2 regions of the Sinobaca sp. SA16-1 genome follow, and region 2 is predicted to be linked to the other one. Evidence: predicted binding sites of a transcription regulator. Region 2 holds the regulator's gene; the other holds the start of a gene.
The links. The regulator NrdR, encoded in region 2, represses ribonucleotide reductase genes. The targets are predictions, from matches to a motif close to AACACNATATATNGTGTT.
Positions count from the first base shown of each region.

Region 1: AC5W2J_RS06690 (vitamin B12-dependent ribonucleotide reductase) is a predicted target of NrdR. The motif match lies at 2,455-2,472, and genes of this name have one in related genera.

Region 1 covers NZ_JCAKFL010000002.1:516,031-520,464, forward strand. The annotation lists gene AC5W2J_RS06690 (vitamin B12-dependent ribonucleotide reductase) at 1-2,271, opposite strand, end outside; gene dat (D-amino-acid transaminase) at 2,664-3,524, shown strand; gene AC5W2J_RS06700 (lipoate--protein ligase family protein) at 3,577-4,413, opposite strand.
Region 2 covers NZ_JCAKFL010000003.1:165,699-170,132, reverse strand. The annotation lists gene dnaI (primosomal protein DnaI) at 1-883, opposite strand, end outside; gene AC5W2J_RS08805 (replication initiation and membrane attachment family protein) at 895-2,310, opposite strand; gene nrdR (transcriptional regulator NrdR) at 2,380-2,844, opposite strand; gene speD (adenosylmethionine decarboxylase) at 2,980-3,363, opposite strand; gene AC5W2J_RS08790 (glyceraldehyde-3-phosphate dehydrogenase) at 3,627-4,434, opposite strand, start outside.

The DNA of each region.
Region 1 (4,434 bases), on a different contig from region 2:
CTTGTAGAGGCGTTCATATACTCCCTGTACCTGCTCTACTGTATAGCCTTTAGGAGCATTGACCGTTTTAGAAAGTGAGCTGTCCACCCATTTTTGAATCACGCACTGGACATCTGCATGATTTTCCGGCAGCAGTTCCATTGCAGAAATAAAGAATTCTGGAAGATCATCTTTATCTGCTTCCGGGTTTCTATCCAGGTATTCTTGTACGATTGCTGCATTCACTTCAATGAATTTGCCAAGACGACCGCTTCGATAGTATTTAAAAGAGAAATATGGTTCCAGGCCCGTACTCACTCCTACCATCGTTCCCGTACTTCCAGTTGGTGCTACAGTAAGAAGGTGTGAGTTGCGGATACCATATTCTCTGACTCCATCCAGAATATCCTGCGGCATTTTCTTCATATATCCGGTTTCTGTGAAAGCCTGGCGCAGACGATTTGTTTCTTCTGTCGACGATGCTTCCAAATAAGGGAAACTTCCTTTTTCTTTAGCGATTTCAATACTTGTACGATATGCAGTCGTTGCAATCGTTTCAAATATTTGATCAATCAGTACATTGCCTTCTTCTGAACCGTACGTTGTTTCCGTATAGATTAGAAGGTCATGCATACCCATAACACCAAGGCCTACCCGGCGCTCTCCTTTTGCCTGTCTTGTATTATCTTCAAGGAAATACGGGGTGGCATCAATGACGTTATCCTGCATTCTTACACCGGTGGCAACTGTTTTCCGGAGTTTATCAAAGTCTACTACTTTTTCATCTTTGTTAGCCATTTCAGCTAAGTTCACTGCAGCAAGGTTGCAGACTGAATAAGGAGCGAGCGGCTGCTCTCCGCACGGATTGGTTGCTACTACTTTCTGTCCATAGCTCTGCGCGTTTGTCTGTTCATTTGCATTGTCTATAAAGAAAATACCCGGCTCAGCTGAATAGGTGGCGCACACATTGATCAGCTTCCACAGTTCACGCGCTTTAATAGTACGGTACGTACGAACTGCATGTCCTTTTTGTTCCCATTCACGGACATCTCCGCTTTCCTGCCATTCCTGATTGTATTCTGCCATTTCTTCCTTCGAGTAGTTTTCTACATCGGGAAAGCGCAGCGAGTAGTCTGCATCATTTTCTACAGCTTTCATAAAGTCATCAGTAATACAGACGGAAATGTTTGCCCCGGTTAAAAACTCCGGAGAATTAACGGTATACGTGCCTCCGGTATTAAGCTTATCTTCGGCTTCCTGAAGAATCTTGTTGTTGAATCCACCTTGTCCCGGAATCGACTGATAGTTAAGAATGCCTTGATACATAGCTTCTTCCGTTGGAGATAATGGAGTGAATTTAAGTTTTTCCTGAATAAGCTTTTTAATCTGTTCATCTTCTGTATTTTCGAGCAGAAAGCGCAGAATACGCGGGTTCTGCATTTTGGATACGATGAATTCTAGAATATCGGGATGCCAATCTGCAAGCATAATCATCTGGGCGCCTCTTCTTGAACCGCCCTGCTCTACTAAATGCGTAAGCTTTGCAATATCATCAAGCCAGGAAACCGAACCGGAAGATTTACCGTTAACCCCTTTTGCAAGAGTGTTTCTCGGTCTTAAGGTCGAACCATTCGTTCCAACACCGCCGCCGCGGCTCATGATTTCCATTACCTGCTTGCGGTGTTCGGAAATTCCTTCTCTGGAATCTGCAATATAAGGCATAACATAACAGTTAAAGTAGGTTACATCTGTTTCTGCACCGGCTCCGTACAACACCCGTCCTGCAGGAATGAAGTTCATATTTACCAGTTCTTCGTAGAATTCCTGGAAAGACTGACGGCGTCTTTCTTCTGTCTTTTCCACACTCGCAAGTCCTGTAGCATTACGCTTGGCGATCTGCTCATAATATATTTCCAAAGGCTTTTCAATAACATCAAGAGAACGGATAACCGTTCCTTTCTCAGCTTCCTGTTCGTTAAGAAGCGGGAGGAATTCATTATCTACTCTTACTTCCGCTGTATTATTTCCACGGTCAAGTGCAATGACAAACCCGAATCCTCTAGCAGGGAACTTTGGATCTTCCTTAACAGTTAAAATAACAAAATCATTTTCTTTCAGCGTTTTCTTTTCCGTGTCCTTAAATGTATAACGGTCGAGCATGACCAGACGGGAAACACCTGATTTTGTCATCTTCATGTCTTCTGTTACGGGATGCACCTGCGGGAACAGGGATATATCTTCATTTAGCTGGACTGTGTTTACTTTAGGCATTTGTTTTGTTGCTGTACTCATGTAAATTCCTCCTGTTTCACTTCTCGATTTTTCGGCATCGAACCGACGGACCCGGCTGTTTTTTCTGTTTAATAAAAGAAAACCACCAGACAAATCAAGTATGCGGCTGATTTAAAGCTCTTTCTGAATGATACCATACGATCTTCCTTTAAATCAATATATAGTATTTATAATTTATATATTGACACTATATATAGTTTTTAAACCTCTTTTTATAAATTTGTCAATTTCATAAAAGGGCAAAATAAGAAGCAATCGGCTCCTAAACTCCCGCAATCTGTTAAAAAACCCGATATTTCATCAATTTCATTTCTTGCGTAAAAGAAGAAAATTTGTATGTAGGTTTTTATTGTTTTTCATGGTATCTTAGAAAAAAAGCCGGAGGTAATATAATGGACTATGTATGGAAAAAAGGCAATCTAATAGAACGCAGTAACGCTGATGTTTCGTTTGAAGACCGCGGATATTATTTCGGTGACGGGGTATATGAAGTAGTCCGCCTTTATAACGGCGTCTGCTTTCAGCTCGAAGAACATTACACACGATTTGTACGCAGCACCGAAGAAATTGATATTCCTATTCCGTTCAGCCTTGATCAATTTAAAGAAATTATTGATTCACTATCAGAGGAAAACGATATTTCCGATGGCTATGTTTATATTCAGATTACGAGGGGCGAGCAGGAACGTAATCATTTATATGAACGCGGGCTCGAACCGGTCGTAACTGCTTTTGCAAAAGAAGCTCCGATTCCACTCGAAAAGCAGAAAAATGGTATTTCGCTTTACGCGTTGGAAGACATCCGCTGGCTCCGCTGCGATATAAAAACCATTAACCTGCTGGGAAATGTGATGGCTAAACGAAAAGCGGAGGACAATGCATGTGATGAAGCTCTTCAGCATCGGGGAACGACTGTAACAGAAGGGTCTTCAACCAATATTTTTATTGTTAAGGACGGCGCGGTGTATACACATCCTGCCAACCAACTTATATTAAACGGTATTACCCGGCTTTTTATTAAGCAGCTCGCTGCACAACAAGGCATTTCTTTTGTTGAAAAAACATTCTCTGTAGAAGAAGCTTCCCGGGCTGATGAAATGTTTATTTCAAGTACTACAATGGAAATTACGCCGGTTGTCCGGATTGAAGGCTCTTTTCAGGCAGACTATTCCATCGGCCCGGTTACTAAACAGCTGCAGGACGCGTTCTCCGCAGCTGTCCGCCCCCCTAAAGAATCTTCTCATCTAAAATAAACGAACAAAAAGACCCGCTGAATTGCGGGTCTTTTAATTATTTACATCTTTTTTACCGGCGGTAATTCCAGTCATCTGACTCGTACCGCTCCTGCGCCAGAGCCTGAACTTCTTTTTCCTGCTCTTCTGTCAGTTTATAGTCCACCCAGTTTACGTTTAATCCATCAGCAAAACCTTTGTGAAACGCCTGGACCACATCTTCGTGCGACACAGGTACTGTTTTTATTTCGTTGATCGCTACCGCCTTCCTGCGGAAAGCACGCTGCATTCGTTCCCGGACCCGGTCATTTGAATACGTAAAGACATCAAACAACATGTCTTCATCCAGATCAATAATAATCGAACCGTGCTGAAGTATAACACCCTTCTGTCTCGTCTGGGCGCTGCCTGCAATTTTGCGTCCTTCCACTACCAGCTCATACCAGCTTGGAGCATCAAAGCAAACCGCCGACTGGGGGTTTTTTAGTCCCTGCTCTTCTTCTTTGCTTTTCGGCACAGAAAAATAAGCATCCAGCCCCAGGTTTAAAAATCCCTGAAGAAGCCCTTCGGAAATAACCCGATAGGCTTCTGTCACCGTAGCAGGCATCAGCGGATGTTCTTCCGAGACAATCACGCTGTACGTTAATTCCTTATCATGCAGGACGGCCCTTCCCCCTGTCGGCCTTCGGACGAAACCGAGTTGGTGCTTATCTACCGCGTCTAAATCGATATCTTTATGTACCTTCTGAAAATATCCGATTGACAAAGTAGACGGATTCCAGCCGTAGAACCGGACGACAGGAGGAATTTTTCCCTCGCTGTGCCAGCGGAGGAGCATTTCATCCATTGCCATATTGTAAGCAGGGGATTGTTTCCCTGAGTCTATGAAATACCACTTTTCTTTTTCCATTTCTGCACACCTTTCTTTTTT
Region 2 (4,434 bases):
GTTTAATCCGCTCCATAATGCGGCTTGCCTTCATGTCTTCGGTACCGCCGCGCTGGGAATATGCCAGGTGATTTTCCAATTCTTTATAATTATAGTTGGACGTATACAGAGTCGGCAGCTTTTCCATCATACGGTACTGCAGAATAACTCCCAGCACATCATCCCGTATCCAGGCAGACGTTGTTTCTGCGCCTATATCATCGAGAATAAGCACATCCACTTTTTTGATGCTGTCTATTTTTTCCTGAGTGGTACCAGTGGAAAGAGCTTCTTTCATTTCCCGGAAAAAATCCGGGGCGTAGACAATAATAGTCGATATGTTCCGTTTTGCCAGCGCATTAGCCACAGCCCCCATAATAAAGGACTTACCTACACCGAATTTCCCGTGAAAATAAAGGCCTTTGGCATTCCCGCCCGGATCTGCACCTTCTACAAATTCGATTGCTTTTCTGGCTGCTTCCGATCGGCTGGAGTTATCGAGTTCAATATCATCAAACGTAGCTTCCACTACTTCCGATGGGATATACAGGCTTTTTATCAGCCGGCGGTGCTTTACTCTTTCATCATGCTGCAGCTTTAAAGAGCATTTATGATAGGCAACGCTCCATTCCCTGCCGCTCCCGGTCAGTTCGGGCTGATAGCCCTGCATCATATTAGGGCACAAATCGAGTCCCGGACAGGCATCACAGTGATCCCGCTCCCGTTTATACTCAAAAAGCTTCATCATGTTACGTTCTAAATCACCGTTTGTCAGGTCCGGGTGCTTTGCTTTAAACTCCAGGATACGCGGGTCTTTTAACACCTCATCCCGGAGCGTATTGTACCTGTTCCGCCATTCTTTTTGATTCATCCACTTATCGAGGGATGATTTAATGGGATCCATTGAGTGTCACCTCAGCTTTCCGATTTCTCTTTCCATTTTTTTAACCGCTCTTTAAACAGCTGTTTCTCTTCTTCCCACTTCGATACTTCTTCCGGTGTCTGTTCCACTTTGCTCACCTGACCTGCTTTTTGTTCTTCCAGCCATTTCGGAACGGTACCAGGCTTCGGCGCAGAGGACCGCCCGAATCTGGATCCATATTCTTTAGGAGCCTGGTCTTTGCGTTCCTTCTGTGCTTTGTTTTCTTTGCTGGCAAGTTCCATTGCTTCTTTTACTGTAGTCACCTTTGCACGTGTCCACTGCCCTGCTATTTTCTGCACAAACGCTGAATTCAGCTTCATGTTATTAATGCGCAGTACATAATCAATAAGTACGTTTGCTACCCCAGGCTGCAGCTTGTATTCAAATAGAAGCGATTCCGCGATCTTTACATCTCCTGCCGGCACTTTCGCTCCCTCAGAAACACTTTCGAGAAGAGCCATAGGCGAAATTTCTTCAAAATACTTAATCATTTTTTCTTTCCCTGTCACCGGCACCTGGTCTTTCATCTCCCGGTGTTCTTCCGGCTGCGTCCGATATCCTAAAGCAGGCGGCTCCGATCCATATTCGTAGCGGTACCATTCCTGCACTTTTTTCCGAAGAACAGACAGATCCAGCTCTTCATTCTGGTCTAGAGAGCGCTGAATTTCTTTGCTCATATCCAGGGGCTCCATCCGGTATAAAAAGGCAAGACGCTTTATCGCATGTATGTTATCACTGGATTTGATTTTTTCTTTATTAATAAAAGCGGGCATGTCCGCATACAAAAGGTCAATATCAAACGACTGAGCTTTTATTTCAATTCCCGGACCGCCTTCAGCCGACAACAGATCCATCGCACTGTTTTCGCTGAATATCTCTTCTGTCATTTTCATTTCGGATTGATGAAGCGACGTAAACACCTGGTCAAACGAAGAGGTGACGTCGGTATACGCAGCAGGCTCTAATGCAGGAAGTATAAACCGTTCCCTGATCTGCCTGTATTTTTCCCTTCCCAGCCGATTGAATAAAAACACACTGAGTACGTCATCTCTAAAAAACTCCTCCGGGCTTAACGGCGGCTGAATTTCATAGATAAAGCACGGGGTATCCGCTTTTTCTTTTTTCAATACTTTCAGCAGGCCGATGCCTTCCAATTTTTTTCTTGCTTCCACAATATGATGAAGCGGAAGCTGCATCTGCGCCATTAAATCCCGATGTGACGTTTCTTCACAGCTGTATTTATCTTTTTCCAGTCTATTTGTTAAAACCTGGTACAGCGATGCGGCGTAAATGCCTATTAAAGGCTGATACAGCGAAGTTATTACTTTACTGGAATGTTCTTTGTTTTCCTGCTTAATCCGAATAGTAAAACTATCTGCCGGTAACAGCTCTTTCCAATACAAAGCCATTACAGAACGCCCCCTAATTCTTTACAAATCCAACGGACCAGGCATAAAGCACCCGGCTGCTGAAACCATTTATTTTTTTTCGTCTTTACTAATCAATTCCTTTAACTCGTTAATAAATACGGTAATATCCTTAAACTGGCGGTAAACGGAGGCAAACCTCACATAGGCTACATCGTCGACTCCGGCCAGTCTCTCCATTACAAGTTCGCCGACATCTTCGCTCTTGATTTCTGACTTTCCATCACTTCGAAGCTGCTGTTCTACATCATTTACAATAGCTTCCAGCGTTTCAAGGGCAACCGGGCGCTTTTCGCATGCCCGAATAAGCCCGCGCAGGATTTTTTCCCGGCTGAACTCTTCCCGTGCTCCACCCTTTTTTACGACAACGAGAGGCATTTCCTCCACCGTCTCAAAAGTCGTAAACCTATATTGGCAGGCGTCGCACTCACGGCGCCTTCTAATTGATTTTCCTTCATTGCTTGGCCTTGAATCCAGCACTCTTGTATTATTAGAATGACAGGCAGGACATTTCATTCTATCATCTCCGCATCTGCTTAGCCTCGCATGCTTTTATTCGTTGTTCTTATCATATCACTTTTCTAAAATCCTGGACAGTAACGAAAAACCCCACCTGAGACACTGCCTTCAGACGGGGTTCATCTATACTTTTTATAGTACTTTTGCTTCTGATTTCTCTGCCTGCACCGGACCCATTCCTCTCGGAAGCTCCAATGTTTCTTTTTCCGTGGCTTCTAAAGCTTTTGCTATATAATCAGACGCTACGTTAGGGTCTATCGTGTCCCCGCAGGTGTAAACGTCAATGCTCGCGTATCCATGCTCCGGAAAACTGTGAATGGTCAAATGGGATTCTGAAATAATCACTACGCCGCTTACTCCCTGAGGGGCAAACTTATGAAACGCTACTTCTCTTACTTCCGCTCCGGCTTCTAATGCTGCATTCACAAACACATTTTCCATTGCTTCTCTATCGTTTAATTTATCAATGTTACAGCCCCATAGTTCAGCTATAACGTGTCTTCCCATTGTATCCATGGGTGGACTCCCCCTTTACTATAAATATCATATGCCACGGATTCTTTTCATTATACTAACGTCCAGCCTTGGGGGAAAGTTAGTCCAAATGAGGTCCTAACCCTTACTGCTACATATAAATGAAGCATGCCTGAGACATATTCACAAAAGTTAGTATACGTTTTTTAGAATAGATTTGCAATGGTGAGGCCTATATTCCATTACCCTTTTTCCACAGTAAAAAAACAGGACAGCTCTTGCTGCTCCTGTTTTCTCTTCTTACATTAAGCGCTTATCATCGAGCTTTTCTGAACCGACTTTCCCACATAGCGCACAAGATCAACAACGCGGCATGAGTAGCCCCATTCGTTATCGTACCAGGCAAGAACTTTAATCTGCCTGTTATTAATAACCATTGTAGAAAGGCCGTCAATGATCGCAGAATTTTCATCTCCATTGTAGTCAATGGAAACAAGCGGGTCATAGTTGAAGCTGATAATGCCTTTCATGTCGTTTTCAGAAGCAGAACGAAGCACTTCATTTACTTCTTCTACGGTCACCTCTTTTTTTGTATCGATTACAATATCGATCAGCGAGACGTTTGGCGTCGGCACCCGCAGAGCCATTCCGTTCATTTTGCCTTCCAGCTCAGGAAGCACCTTTGAAATAGCCCTGGCGGCTCCTGTCGTAGTAGGAATGATAGACTGCCCGCAGGCTCTGGCACGTCTTAAATCTTTGTGGGGGTTGTCTATATTTTTCTGGTCGTTCGTATAAGAGTGGATCGTCGTTATTAATCCGCTTTCAATTCCGACCGTGCGATCGAGCACTTTTACTACCGGAGCAAGACAGTTCGTCGTGCAGGAAGCGTTCGAAATAATGTGGTGCTCCGCCGGATTGTAATCTGCTTCATTTACTCCCATAACAATAGTCGCGTCTTCCTCTTTAGCCGGAGCAGTAATAACGACTTTCTTGGCCCCTGCTTTTAAATGAAGGCCTGCCGTGTCTCTGGTTTTGAATTTACCCGTTGCTTCAATCACTACATCTATTTCCATTTGCTTCCACGGCAGATTAGCCGGATCTCTGTCTTGAAGA